DNA from 3 places in the Streptomyces sp. NBC_00078 genome. Region 2 is predicted to be linked to each of the others. Evidence: predicted binding sites of a transcription regulator. Region 2 holds the regulator's gene; each other region holds the start of a gene.

What was found. Region 2 encodes HrcA, which represses chaperone genes, less so after heat shock. Its sites were predicted from a motif close to TTNGCACTCNGNNNNNCNGAGTGCNAA; they were not measured.
Region 1: a site for HrcA is predicted at 1,696-1,722, ahead of groL (chaperonin GroEL). Genes of this name have one in related genera too.
Region 3: a site for HrcA is predicted at 1,279-1,305, ahead of groES (co-chaperone GroES). Genes of this name have one in related genera too.

Annotation. Positions count from the first base shown of each region.
Region 1 covers NZ_JAPELX010000001.1:4,126,120-4,130,363, reverse strand. The annotation lists gene thrC (threonine synthase) at 1-420, shown strand, start outside; gene OOK07_RS19215 (MoaD/ThiS family protein) at 534-809, shown strand; gene OOK07_RS19210 (cold-shock protein) at 1,262-1,468, shown strand; gene groL (chaperonin GroEL) at 1,850-3,472, shown strand; gene OOK07_RS19200 (NADH:flavin oxidoreductase) at 3,861-4,244, shown strand, end outside.
Region 2 covers NZ_JAPELX010000001.1:2,958,516-2,962,759, forward strand. The annotation lists gene OOK07_RS13810 (nitronate monooxygenase) at 1-211, opposite strand, end outside; gene dnaJ (molecular chaperone DnaJ) at 494-1,627, opposite strand; gene hrcA (heat-inducible transcriptional repressor HrcA) at 1,628-2,644, opposite strand; gene OOK07_RS13825 (MBL fold metallo-hydrolase) at 2,796-3,524, shown strand; gene OOK07_RS13830 (DUF3097 domain-containing protein) at 3,559-4,244, shown strand, end outside.
Region 3 covers NZ_JAPELX010000001.1:5,626,376-5,630,619, reverse strand. The annotation lists gene groL (chaperonin GroEL) at 1-704, opposite strand, end outside; gene groES (co-chaperone GroES) at 824-1,132, opposite strand; gene OOK07_RS26550 (polysaccharide deacetylase family protein) at 1,471-2,292, opposite strand; gene OOK07_RS26545 (polysaccharide deacetylase family protein) at 2,289-3,218, opposite strand; gene OOK07_RS26540 (class I SAM-dependent methyltransferase) at 3,309-4,244, shown strand, end outside.

The DNA.
Region 1 (4,244 bases), 1.2 Mb from region 2:
CAGGCCGAGGGCTGCTCGCCGGTGTCGGTCGCGTACAAGGCGGGCCACGACGTCGTGCGGCCGCAGAAGCCGAACACCATCGCCAAGTCCCTGGCGATCGGCAACCCGGCGGACGGCCCCTACGTTCTCGACATCGCCCGCCGCACCGGCGGTGCGGTGGAGGACGTCAACGACGAGCAGGTCGTCGACGCGATCCGGCTGCTCGCCCAGACCGAGGGCATCTTCGCGGAGACCGCCGGCGGGGTGACCGTCGGTGTGACGAAGAAGCTGATCGAGAACGGTCTGCTGGACCCGGCCCTGACGACGGTCGTCCTGAACACCGGTGACGGCCTCAAGACGCTGGACGCGGTGGCCGGCACGGGGCTGACCGCGACGATTCGTCCCAACCTGGAGTCGTTCCGCGACGCTGGGCTCGTGTAGCTGTTCTTGTCTGCGGGCCGCTGGGGGCTGGTCGCGCCCACGCGACGGCAGCAGCGGCACATCCAACACAGCCCCGCGCCCCTGAGGGCGAGTACCTGACCGGAGGTTTGAACATGAGCGTTTCCGTCCGCATCCCCACCATCCTGCGCACCTACACCGGGGGCCAGGCCGAGGTCGCCGCCGAAGGGGGCACCCTCGGCGAGGTCATCGCCGACCTGGAGAAGAAGCACACGGGTATCGCCGCGCGCGTTCTCGACGACCAGGGCAAGCTGCGCCGCTTCGTCAACGTGTACGTGAACGACGACGACGTGCGCTTCGAGCAGGGGCTGGAGACGGCGACCCCGGACGGTGCCGGTGTCTCGATCATCCCGGCCGTCGCCGGAGGCTGACTCAAACAGGTCGAACGACCCGATTATTACCGTCGGTAATATCGGTTACCGAGAGTTCAACGAATTGCCCCCTCCGTGAGAGAAACGGAGGGGGCAATTCTGCATGGTTGAGCACGGTACAGTTGGGGAACCCGCTTGGCTCGTTATGCCGGATGCATATGAGTTCTCTCTTTCCAGGCACCAAGAAACAGCCAAAGTGTGCAGGTTCTTTGCGTCTTATGCTCCTTTTGTGGGGCCCGACTTGCCCTGAATTCGGGTGAATTCTCAGTAAATTCCCGACCAGTCGTGCCCGGATTTCTCGTCCGATTGACCTGTTGCAGACGGCAGTTGGACAGATACATTCGGCCGCGGTCGACGCGTTCCGGCGCACGCCCCCAACCGTGGGGGGTGAGGTCTGACCCGGATCCGCGAAGTGTGGATCTGTGCAAGGGCCAGTAATAGGGGAGTTAGGCATGGCTCAGGGCACCGTCAAGTGGTTCAACGCGGAGAAGGGGTACGGCTTCATCGCGGTCGACGGTGGTGCGGATGTTTTCGTCCACTACAGTGCGATTCAGATGGACGGCTACCGCACCCTGGAAGAGGGTCAGCGGGTCGATTTCGAGATCTCGCAAGGCCAGAAGGGGCCGCAGGCGGACATGGTCCGGCTGGCGGCCGGCTGAAGCACGCGCCGGGTTACTGCAGCGACGTTCTTCTTTCTTGATCGAAGGGCCCGCGCCTCAGGGTGCGGGCCCTTCGGCATGCCCGGAGGACCCGGGCCGGGGCCCCGCGGTCACCTGCCCGATCCCCGGCAGGTGCCTGCGCCCGCCCGTCGCCCGAGCACCACTCCCAAGGGGCCCGCTTCGCGGGCGCACCTTGCACTCGACGGGGGCGAGTGCTAATCATTGCGTTAGCACTCTGAAGGTGAGAGTGACAACGAAGGACCGGGTCGGTGAGGCCCGCAGGCCGGGTGGGGCAAGGAACCACAAGGCCGGCGAGCCGTCCGTCGCGGGCGCGGGCGCGGTCCGAAGGAATCACCCCCAGTCCTGGAGGGACCACTTCACATGGCCAAGATCATCGCGTTCGACGAGGAGGCGCGGCGCGGCCTCGAGCGCGGCATGAACCAGCTCGCGGACGCCGTGAAGGTGACGCTCGGCCCCAAGGGCCGCAACGTCGTCCTCGAGAAGAAGTGGGGCGCCCCCACGATCACCAACGATGGTGTCTCCATCGCCAAGGAGATCGAGCTCGAGGACCCGTACGAGAAGATCGGCGCCGAGCTGGTCAAGGAAGTCGCCAAGAAGACGGACGACGTCGCCGGTGACGGTACGACCACCGCGACCGTTCTCGCCCAGGCCCTCGTCAAGGAAGGCCTTCGCAACGTAGCCGCCGGCGCCAACCCGATGGCCCTCAAGCGCGGTATCGAGAAGGCCGTCGAGGCCGTCTCCGGTGCCCTCCTTGAGCAGGCCAAGGACGTGGAGACCAAGGAGCAGATCGCTTCGACGGCCTCCATCTCCGCCGCCGACACCCAGATCGGCGAGCTCATCGCCGAGGCGATGGACAAGGTCGGCAAGGAAGGCGTCATCACCGTCGAGGAGTCCCAGACCTTCGGTCTGGAGCTGGAGCTCACCGAGGGTATGCGCTTCGACAAGGGCTACATCTCGGCGTACTTCGCCACCGACATGGAGCGTATGGAGTCGTCGCTCGACGACCCGTACATCCTGATCGCCAACTCCAAGATCGGCTCCGTCAAGGACCTGCTCCCGCTCCTGGAGAAGGTCATGCAGTCGGGCAAGCCGCTGCTGATCATCGCCGAGGACGTCGAGGGCGAGGCCCTGTCGACCCTGGTCGTCAACAAGATCCGCGGCACCTTCAAGTCCGTCGCCGTCAAGGCCCCGGGCTTCGGTGACCGCCGCAAGGCGATGCTGAACGACATCGCCATCCTCACCGGTGGCGAGGTCATCTCCGAGGAGGTCGGTCTCAAGCTCGAGAACACCTCCCTCGACCTGCTGGGCCGCGCCCGCAAGGTGGTCATCACCAAGGACGAGACCACCATCGTCGACGGCGCCGGCTCCACGGAGCAGGTGCAGGGCCGGGTCAACCAGATCCGCGCCGAGATCGAGAACAGCGACTCGGACTACGACCGCGAGAAGCTGCAGGAGCGCCTGGCGAAGCTCGCCGGCGGTGTCGCGGTCATCAAGGCCGGTGCCGCCACCGAGGTGGAGCTCAAGGAGCGCAAGCACCGCATCGAGGACGCCGTCCGCAACGCCAAGGCCGCCGTCGAGGAGGGCATCGTCGCCGGTGGTGGCGTCGCGCTCATCCAGGCGTCCAGCGTCTTCGAGAAGCTGGACCTCGAAGGTGACGAGGCGACCGGCGCCAACGCCGTGCGCATCGCGCTTGAGGCCCCGCTGAAGCAGATCGCCGTCAACGCCGGCCTCGAGGGCGGTGTCGTGGTGGAGAAGGTGCGCAACCTGACCCCGGGCCACGGCCTGAACGCCGCGACCGGCGAGTACGTCGACCTGATCAAGGAAGGCATCATCGACCCGGCGAAGGTCACGCGCTCTGCCCTGCAGAACGCCGCCTCCATCGCCGCGCTCTTCCTCACCACCGAGGCCGTCATCGCCGACAAGCCGGAGAAGGCCGCCGCGCCTGCCGGCGGCGGCATGCCGGGCGGTGACATGGACTTCTGATCGGCCTCGGGGCTTCGGCCTCCGGTTGATCAACGTCCTTACGGAGGGCGGTACTTCCTGCTCCGGCAGGGGGTGCCGCCCTCTGGCGTGTGCGGGATCGGGCGGGTGCTTGCGGTCCCGTCCCGGGCATGTCCTGTCCGGTCCGATCCGGTCCGGTCATGTGCTGTCCGGTCCCGTCCCGGTCCTGTCCTGTCCGGCCTGGTCTCGTCTGGTCCCGTCTCGTCTGGGCCGGTCCGGTCCGTCTCGTCTGGGCCGGTCCGGTCCGTCTCGTCTGGTCCGGTCGGGGCCGGGAATGTGAGGCAGCGCATAGGTGGTTAGTTCAGGAGGTGCAACAATGCGTGTGCACATACCTTTCTGTTGGCACAGCCCTGAACCAGGAGCCCTCCACGTGACCGTCGCCACGTCCCGCGCCGCCGAGATCCTCTCCCGGCCCACCACGATCAACGGCCTGACCGTCCCCAACCGCATAGTGATGGCGCCGATGACGCGCATGTTCTCCCCGGGTGGCATTCCCGGCGAGGACGTGGCGTCGTACTACTCCCGCCGTGCCGCCGCGGGCGTCGGCCTGATCGTCACCGAGGGCACATACGTCGGCCACGACTCGGCCGGGCAGAGCGACAGCGTCCCGCGCTTCCACGGCGAGGAGCAGCTGGCGGGCTGGGCGAAGGTGGCCGAGGCGGTGCACGCGGCGGGCGGCACGATCGTGCCGCAGCTGTGGCACATCGGCACGGTCCGCAACCAGGGCGAGGCCCCCTACCCGGACGCCCCTTCG
Region 2 (4,244 bases):
GGAAGACGTTCACGCCGAAGGGGCGGCTCGTGAGGCTGCGCAGCTGCTTGATCTCCTGGTACATGCCGTCGGTCGTCTTGTACCCGGCTGCGAGGAACCCGAGCCCGCCGGCCTCGGCCACGGCCGCTGCGAGATGGGGCACGGAGACGCCGCCCGCCATGGGGGCCTGCACGATCGGATGAGGAAAGAGATCGGTCAGCGCGGAGGACATGACGGCATGTTGTCACGTCCTCCGAACAAGTCCGAATCCGGCCTTCCGGCAGGCATAGGCCTACGGCACGTCCCGATGCCGGTCGGCACTTCCAGCCCGCTCGGCACCCGGGACGAGGCCCGCTCAGGGCCCAACGGGGGGTCCGGGGGCGGAGCCCCCAGCACCACCTCAGCGCCCGTTGAACGCATCCTTGAGCCGCGAGAAGAGCCCCTGCTGCCCCGGCTGACTGTGCCCACCCGGGGGACGACCCCCGGACCCCCGGCAGCCGTCCCACAGCTCACGTCAGCGGCCGTTGAACGCGTCCTTCAGCCGCGAGAACAACCCCTGCTGCCCCGGCTGGAACTGCCCCACCGGACGCTCCTCGCCGCGCAGCTTGGCCAGCTCACGCAGGAGGCGCTCCTGTTCCGGGTCCAGCTTGCTCGGGGTCTGGACCTCGACGTGGACGATGAGGTCGCCGCGGCCGCCGCCGCGCAGGTGCGTGACACCGCGGCCGTGCAGCGGGATCGACTGGCCGGACTGGGTGCCGGGCCGGATGTCGACCTCCTCCATGCCGTCCAGCGTCTCCAGCGGGACCTTGGTGCCGAGGGACGCGGCCGTCATCGGGATGGTGACCGTGCAGTGCAGGTCGTCACCGCGCCGCTGGAAGGTCGAGTGCGGCAGCTCGTGGATCTCGACGTAGAGGTCACCGGCGGGGCCGCCACCGGGGCCGACCTCGCCCTCGCCCGCGAGCTGGATGCGGGTGCCGTTGTCGACACCGGCCGGGATCTTGACCGTGAGCGTGCGACGCGAGCGGACCCGGCCGTCGCCGGCGCACTCCGGGCACGGCGTGGGTACGACGGTGCCGAAGCCCTGGCACTGCGGGCACGGGCGGGACGTCATGACCTGGCCCAGGAAGGACCGGGTCACCTGCGACACCTCGCCGCGGCCGCGGCACATGTCACACGTCTGAGCGGTCGTGCCGGGCGCCGCACCCTCACCGTTACAGGTGGAGCAGACGATCGCCGTGTCGACCTGGATGTCCTTCGTCGTGCCGAAGGCGGCCTCGTCGAGGTCGATCTCCAGCCGGATCATCGCGTCCTGGCCCCGGCGCGTACGCGACCGCGGACCCCGCTGCGACGCCGTACCGAAGAACGCGTCCATGATGTCCGAGAAGTTCCCGAAGCCGCCCGCGCCGAAGCCGCCGGCACCACCGCCGGCCTGCGAGAGCGGGTCGCCGCCGAGGTCGTAGACCTGCTTCTTCTGCGGGTCCGACAACACCTCGTAGGCGGCGTTGATCTCCTTGAACCGCTCCTGGGTCTTCGGGTCCGGATTGACGTCCGGGTGCAGCTCGCGCGCGAGCCGCCGGAAGGCCTTCTTGATCTCTTCCTGCGACGCGTCGCGGCGCACGCCGAGAACGGCGTAGTAGTCCGTGGCCACTTACGACTCCGCCAGGATCTGTCCGACGTACCGTGCCACTGCGCGTACCGCTCCCATCGTTCCCGGGTAATCCATGCGAGTCGGTCCGACCACGCCGAGCTTGGCGACCGCCTCGTTGCCCGAACCGTAGCCGACCGACACCACCGAAGTGGAGTTGAGTCCCTCATAGGCGTTCTCGTGCCCGATGCGCACCGTCATGCCCGAATCCCCCGCCTCGCCAAGCAACTTGAGGAGCACGACCTGCTCCTCAAGCGCCTCCAGGACGGGGCGGATGGTGAGGGGGAAGTCATGTCCGAAACGGGTCAGATTGGCGGTGCCGCCGATCATCAGCCGTTCCTCGTTCTCCTCGACCAGTGTCTCCAGAAGTGTGGAGAGCACTGTCGAGACCGTACCCCGGTCCTCGGCATCGAAGCCTTCCGGCAGGTCTTCCACGAGCCGGGGCACGTCCGTGAACCGGCGCCCCGCGACCCGGCTGTTGAGCCGGGCCCGCAGGTCGGCGAGGGAGGCCTCGCCGAAGGGTGCCGGGCAGTCGACCATCCGCTGTTCGACCCGGCCGGTGTCCGTGATCAGCACGAGCATCACGCGCGCGGGGGCGAGCGACAGCAGCTCCACGTGCCGCACGGTCGAGCGGGTCAGCGACGGGTACTGGACGACCGCCACCTGCCGCGTGAGCTGGGCCAGCAGCCGAACCGTCCGCGCCACCACGTCATCAAGATCTACGGCGCCGTCGAGGAAGTTCTGGATGGCCCGCCGCTCGGGCGCCGACATCGGCTTGACGCCGGCGAGCTTGTCGACGAACAGCCGGTACCCCTTGTCGGTGGGGATCCGTCCGGCGCTGGTGTGCGGCTGGGCGATGAACCCCTCGTCCTCCAGGGCCGCCATGTCGTTACGCACCGTCGCCGGGGACACGCCGAGGTTGTGCCGCTCGGTGAGTGCCTTCGACCCGACCGGCTCCTCGGTGCCGACGTAGTCCTGGACGATGGCGCGCAGCACCTGAAGCCGTCGTTCGCTCAGCACCGCGCACACCTCCAGAAGTCGTCCCCTAGGCACCTCGCCTGGCACTCTGTCCGTCCGAGTGCCAGCGTTCCCCGGCCCAGTGTACGGCTGTGGGGTACACCCAGGGCAAGGTCGGCCCCCGTCGGCGGGGTCGTACGGCTAGCGTCGCCGTATGACGGTGACTTGGGAAGAGCTGGGGTGGGAGCGGGTGGCGGCCGGGGTGGGGCGGTGCCGTCTTCCGGGCTGGGACTGCACGGCTGGGCTGGTCGTCGGGGCGGGTACGGCGCTGGTGATCGACGCCGGGGCGAGCCTCGCGGAGGGCGTGCGGTTGCGTACAGAGGCGCAGGAACTCACCGGTCATCGTGTGACTCATCTCGCGCTCACGCATCCTCACTTCGACCATGTCTTCGGGGCGGCGGCGTTCGCGGGTGCGGAGGTGTACGGCGCGGTGGGCATGGACACGGTGTTCGGCGCACGGCACGCGCGCGAGGAGCTGCGGGCGGACGCGGTGGGCAACGGTCTGGACGCACGGGTGGCCGAGGAGGCGGTGGACGCCCTGGTCGCGCCCCGGCATCACGTCTCCGGCGAGTGGACCCTCGACCTGGGCGGCGGGCGGCAGGTCCTGCTGGCGAACGTGGGCCCGGGTCACACGGCGCACGACCTCGCCGTCCTGGTCCCCGGCTCCCCGGAGGTCGTGTTCTGCGGCGATCTGGTCGAGGAGTCCGGTGAGCCCCAGGCGGGCTCCGACGCCGTACCGTCGCACTGGCCGGCCGCCCTCGACCGGCTTCTGGACCTGGGCGGCGCGGACGCGCTGTATGTGCCCGGTCACGGAGCGGTGGTCGACGCGGGGTTCGTGCGGGCACAGCGCGACGGGCTGGCCGCGCGTTTCGGCGTGTCGTGACCGCCGCCCGGCGGCTTCTCCTATCGTCATCCGAATGCGCCAGTACTCCGCCGATCTGACCCCGCCGTGGAAGAAGCCCAAGCCCGTCCCGGAGGTCGCGGCCGAGCCCGGTCTGGTGGTCGAGGAACCCGGCACCGGTTTCTGCGGCGCGGTGATCCGCTGCGAGGCGGGCACGGTGACCCTGGAGGACCGCTTCGGCAAGCACCGGGTGTTCCCGATGGAGCCGCGGGGCTTTCTGCTGGAGGGCAGGGTGGTGACGCTTGTCCGCCCGTCCTCGTCGGCTCCGGTACGGCCCACCCGCACGGCATCCGGTTCGGTCGCCGTCCCCGGCGCACGCGCGCGCGTGGCCCGCGCCGGGCGGATCTACGTGGAGGGCCGGCACGACGCCGAGCTGGTGGAGAAGGTCTGGGGTGACGACCTGCGCGTCGAGGGTGTGGTCGTGGAGTACCTGGAGGGCGTGGACGACCTGCCGTCGATCGTGGCCGAGTTCGCGCCGGGGCCGGACGCGCGGCTGGGGGTGCTGGTGGACCACCTGGTCCCCGGCACCAAGGAGTGGCGGATCGCGCAGTCGGTGACGAGCGAGCACGCACTCGTGGTCGGGCACCCGTACATCGACATCTGGGAGGCGGTGAAGCCGGCTTCGGTGGGCATCGAGGCGTGGCCGCGCGTCCCGCACGGGCAGGACTGGAAGACGGGGGTGTGCCGGGCGCTGGGCTGGCC
Region 3 (4,244 bases), 2.7 Mb from region 2:
AGCAGCGGCAGCAGGTCGGCGATCGAGGCGATCTTGCCCTGGTTGATCAGGATGTACGGGTCGTCGAGGACGGCCTCCATACGCTCCTGGTCGGTGACGAAGTAGGGGGACAGGTAGCCCTTGTCGAAGGCCATGCCCTCGGTGAAGTCCAGCTCAAGACCGAAGGTGTTGGACTCCTCGACGGTGATGACACCGTCCTTGCCGACCTTGTCCATCGCCTCGGCGATGAGCTCGCCGACCTGGCTGTCCTGGGCGGACAGGCCGGCCACGGCGGCGATGTCGGACTTCTCGTCGATCGGGCGGGCCGTCGCGAGGAGCTCCTCGGAGATGGCGGCCACAGCCGCGTCGATGCCCTTCTTCAGGGCGGCCGGGGAGGCACCCGCGGCGACGTTGCGCAGGCCTTCGCGTACGAGCGCCTGGGCGAGCACGGTGGCGGTGGTGGTGCCGTCACCCGCGATGTCGTTGGTCTTGGTCGCCACCTCCTTCACCAGCTGGGCGCCGAGGTTCTCGTACGGGTCCTCGACCTCGACCTCACGGGCGATGGTGACACCGTCGTTGGTGATGGTGGGCGCGCCGAACTTCTTGTCGATGACGACGTTGCGGCCCTTGGGGCCGATCGTCACCTTGACCGTGTCGGCAAGCTTGTTGACGCCGCGCTCGAGGGCGCGACGGGCGTCCTCGTCGAACTTCAGGATCTTCGCCATGGGAGCGGTTCAGCCCTCTCGGAAAATGTGGGTGAAACGAACTGCGCCCCTGACGCCCGGCTTCATAAGGTCGCGGGGGCCCGGGGCGCAGCTCAAAGCAGATGTTCTTTGGAAGCGAATTACTTCTCGATGATCGCGAGCACGTCGCGAGCCGAGAGGACGAGGTACTCCTCGCCGTTGTACTTCACTTCGGTGCCGCCGTACTTGCTGTACAGCACGATGTCGCCGGTCTTGACGTCGAGCGGAAGCCGCTCGCCGTTCTCGAAGCGGCCCGGGCCCACGGCCAGGACGACGCCCTCCTGGGGCTTCTCCTTGGCGGTGTCCGGAATGACCAGGCCAGAGGCGGTGGTCTGCTCGGCGTCGAGCGGCTGGACCACAATGCGGTCCTCGAGCGGCTTGATGGCAACCTTGGAGCTGGTGGTCGTCACGATCCGACCTCCCCCTTCGGAGATCTCACGGGGTTAACTGTCTGAGGTGGCGACCAGGTGGATCCGTCGTCGCGGGTGCCGGATCTGCCCGTCGCGTAGTTGGCACTCTCCAGTGGGGAGTGCCAGACCCGAGACTATGACTGCGATTAGCACTCGGTCAAGCGGAGTGCCAATGCCGTGCGGCGCGGCGCGGGGTTTTGGGTGAGCCGGAGGTTCGGTGGCCGTCCCGGGGGCTGCCGCCCCCGGACCCCCGCTTCGGCTTGAACGGCCTCGTCCTCAAACGCCGGACGGGCTGAGATTTGCCGACCTGCGCTGTGAAAGTCACCGCCGCTCGAACGTCAGACGTAGTCCTCCAGGCGGCCCACCGTCAGCCCCTGCCCCTGAACCCGGCGCAGCAACCGCGCCGTCCGTTCCCGCAGGGTCGGGCCCGATCCCCCGTCCGGGTCGACCGCCACGATGTCGCCGGGCCTCAGTCGGTGGCGGCCACGCGGATACGTCAGGTCGCCGTCGCCCGTCATCGACACGCGCCACAGGACGAGCGCCGAGATGCCGCAGTCGGCGGCCGCGCGGAGGGTGGCGGTGTCGTAGGTGCCGTAGGGCGGGCGGAAGAGGCGGGGGTGCCGGCCGAAGCGGGATCTGAGCCTGTCCTGCTGGCCGCAGATCTGGGCGCGCTGGCCGGCGTAGGGCAGGCCGCGCAGGGCGGGATGGCCGAGGGTGTGGTTCTGGATGCTCGCGCCGGCCGACTGGAGGCGGGCGAAGCGGCGGTGTCCCGGTCCGGCGACGCGGTCCGTGAGGAACATGCTGACGGGCAGGCGCAGCTCACGGACCATGTCGACGAACCGTGGGTCCTTCTCGGCCCCGTCGTCGTAGGTCAGGAAGACGACCTTGTCGCGGGTCGGGACACGGGAGACGACAGGGGGCAGGGCCCGGCCGTCGGTTTCGGTACCCGCTCCCGGCGCACGTGACGGCTTCGGGGCGGGGAGCAGCGGAGCGGTCAGGCCCCAGCGGCGGTACGGCCGTTCGGCCGCTCCGCCCGGCCCGTGCGCCCGCACCCGCTGGGCCGCCTTCGCGCCCAGCCGCTCGATCGGGTCGACGGACTGGGCGCAGCCGGTGAGCAGGACGAGCGCCAGCGCACCGGCCGCCAGGGCCCGCAGCCTCACAGGTAGTCCTCCAGGCGGGCCACCGCGTATCCCCCGGCCGTGACCCTCCGCAGGAACCGGCGCATGTCGTCGACCATCGTGCCCTTCCACTCGTGGCGGCCGCGGAAGTGGGTGAGGACGATGTCGCCGGGGTGCAGGTCCTGGTCGTCCTCGCGGTACTCCCAGTGGTCGACGAAGACCTCCTCGTCCCAGATCGGCGCGTACTTGATTCCGCAGGACTTCGCGGCTCGCAGCGTGTCCTGGTTGTAGTTGCCGAAGGGCGGCCTGAAGACCGTCGGGGCCCTGCCGAACTGCTTCTTCATGATCTTCTGCATGCCGCAGATCTCGTCCCACTGCTCCTCGTACGACAGTCCCGGCAGGTAGGGGTGCGTGAGGGTGTGGTTGTTGAGGGTGACGCCCTTGGACTGCATCGTGCGGAAGTAGGGGTAGTCGTCCTTCACCAGGAAGTTGCTGAGGAAGGCGGTGTACGGGATCTTCAGCTCGCTCATCATCCGCAGGAACGCCCGGTCCTTCTCGGCACCGTCGTCGATGGTGAGGAAGACGACCTTCTGTGTCGTGGGGACGGTGGTGAAGACCGGCGGGAGGTTCAGCTCCTCCTGGTCGTCCACCTCGAAGCCCTTGCGGGCCGTGATCCTCGGCTTCTTCGCGGGCGGCGGCGGAGCCGTCAGCGGAACCTGGTCCAGGCCCCAGCGCCTGGCCGCGGCGGCCCGGGCGGCGTACGCCGCGTGCAGCTTCGCGGCGTACGCGCCGAGGGCGCGGGCGGGGGGTGCCTGCAGCGGCTGCCGGCCGGAGGCGGGGCGCACCTGGGAACTGCCGTCCGGGGCACAGCCCGAGGCGATGGCCGCGACGGCGAGCACGGCGATCCCACCGCGGATCCGGCTCACCCCATAAGCGCGATTCTTGTCATTTTGTACGACTGCTCGCATGACGCGGGATCCTCGCAGGCCACCCCCCGGATCCCGGCCCGACACCGCGGCCGGAGGCGCACCGTCCACCGACTGGCCCACAATGAGCCGGTGAACGACCTCGCTCCCCTCCTCACCCCCGAAGGCCGCGCCCTCCTCGACGAGGTGCGTGGCACGGCCCCGGCCGACGAGCTGGCCGTCGCCACCCGGCTGCGCCGCGAACACCCCGCCGAGCTGGTGTCGGCGGCGATCGGACAGGCCCGGCTGCGGCAGCGGGCAGCGGCCAAGTTCGCCGCCGGGGACGCGGCGCGGATGTTCTTCACGCCGAACGGGGTGGAGCAGTCGACGCGGGCGAGCGTGGCGACGTATCGCGCCGAGTGCTTCCGGGCGACGGGCGCGCGGTCCGTCGCCGACCTGTGCTGTGGGATCGGCGGTGATGCCATCGCGCTCGCCCGGGCGGGGATCCGGGTGCTCGCCGTGGACCGGGATCCGGCGGCCGCGGCCGTGGCCCGCGCGAACGCAGACGCGCTCGGGCTCGCCGAGCTGATCGAGGTGCGGGAGGCGGACGTCACGGAGGTGGACACCTCCGGCTACGACGCCGTGTTCGTCGATCCGGCCCGGCGCGGCGGTCGCGGGCGCGTTTTCGACCCGGAGACCTACTCGCCGCCCCTGTCGTGGGCGGTCGAGGCGGCCCGCAAGGCGCCGCGCGCCGCGCTGAAGATCGCGCCGGGCATCCCCCACGAGGCGATTCCCACGGACGCGGAGGCCGAGTGGGTCTCGGACGGAGGGGACGTCAAGGAGGCCGTGCTGTGGTTCGGCCCGCGCGTGACGCCGGGCGCGCGGCGGGCGAGGCTGCTGCCCTCCGGCGCCGGTGTGTGGGCATCGCCCGCCACGGCGCTGCCCGACCCCGAAGTCCGGCCCGTCGGACGGTACTTGTACGAGCCCGACGGCGCCGTCATCCGTTCCCACCTCGTCGCCGAGGTCGCCGCGGACCTGGCGGGCGGGCTGATCGACCCCACCATCGCCTACATCACCGCGGACCAGTAC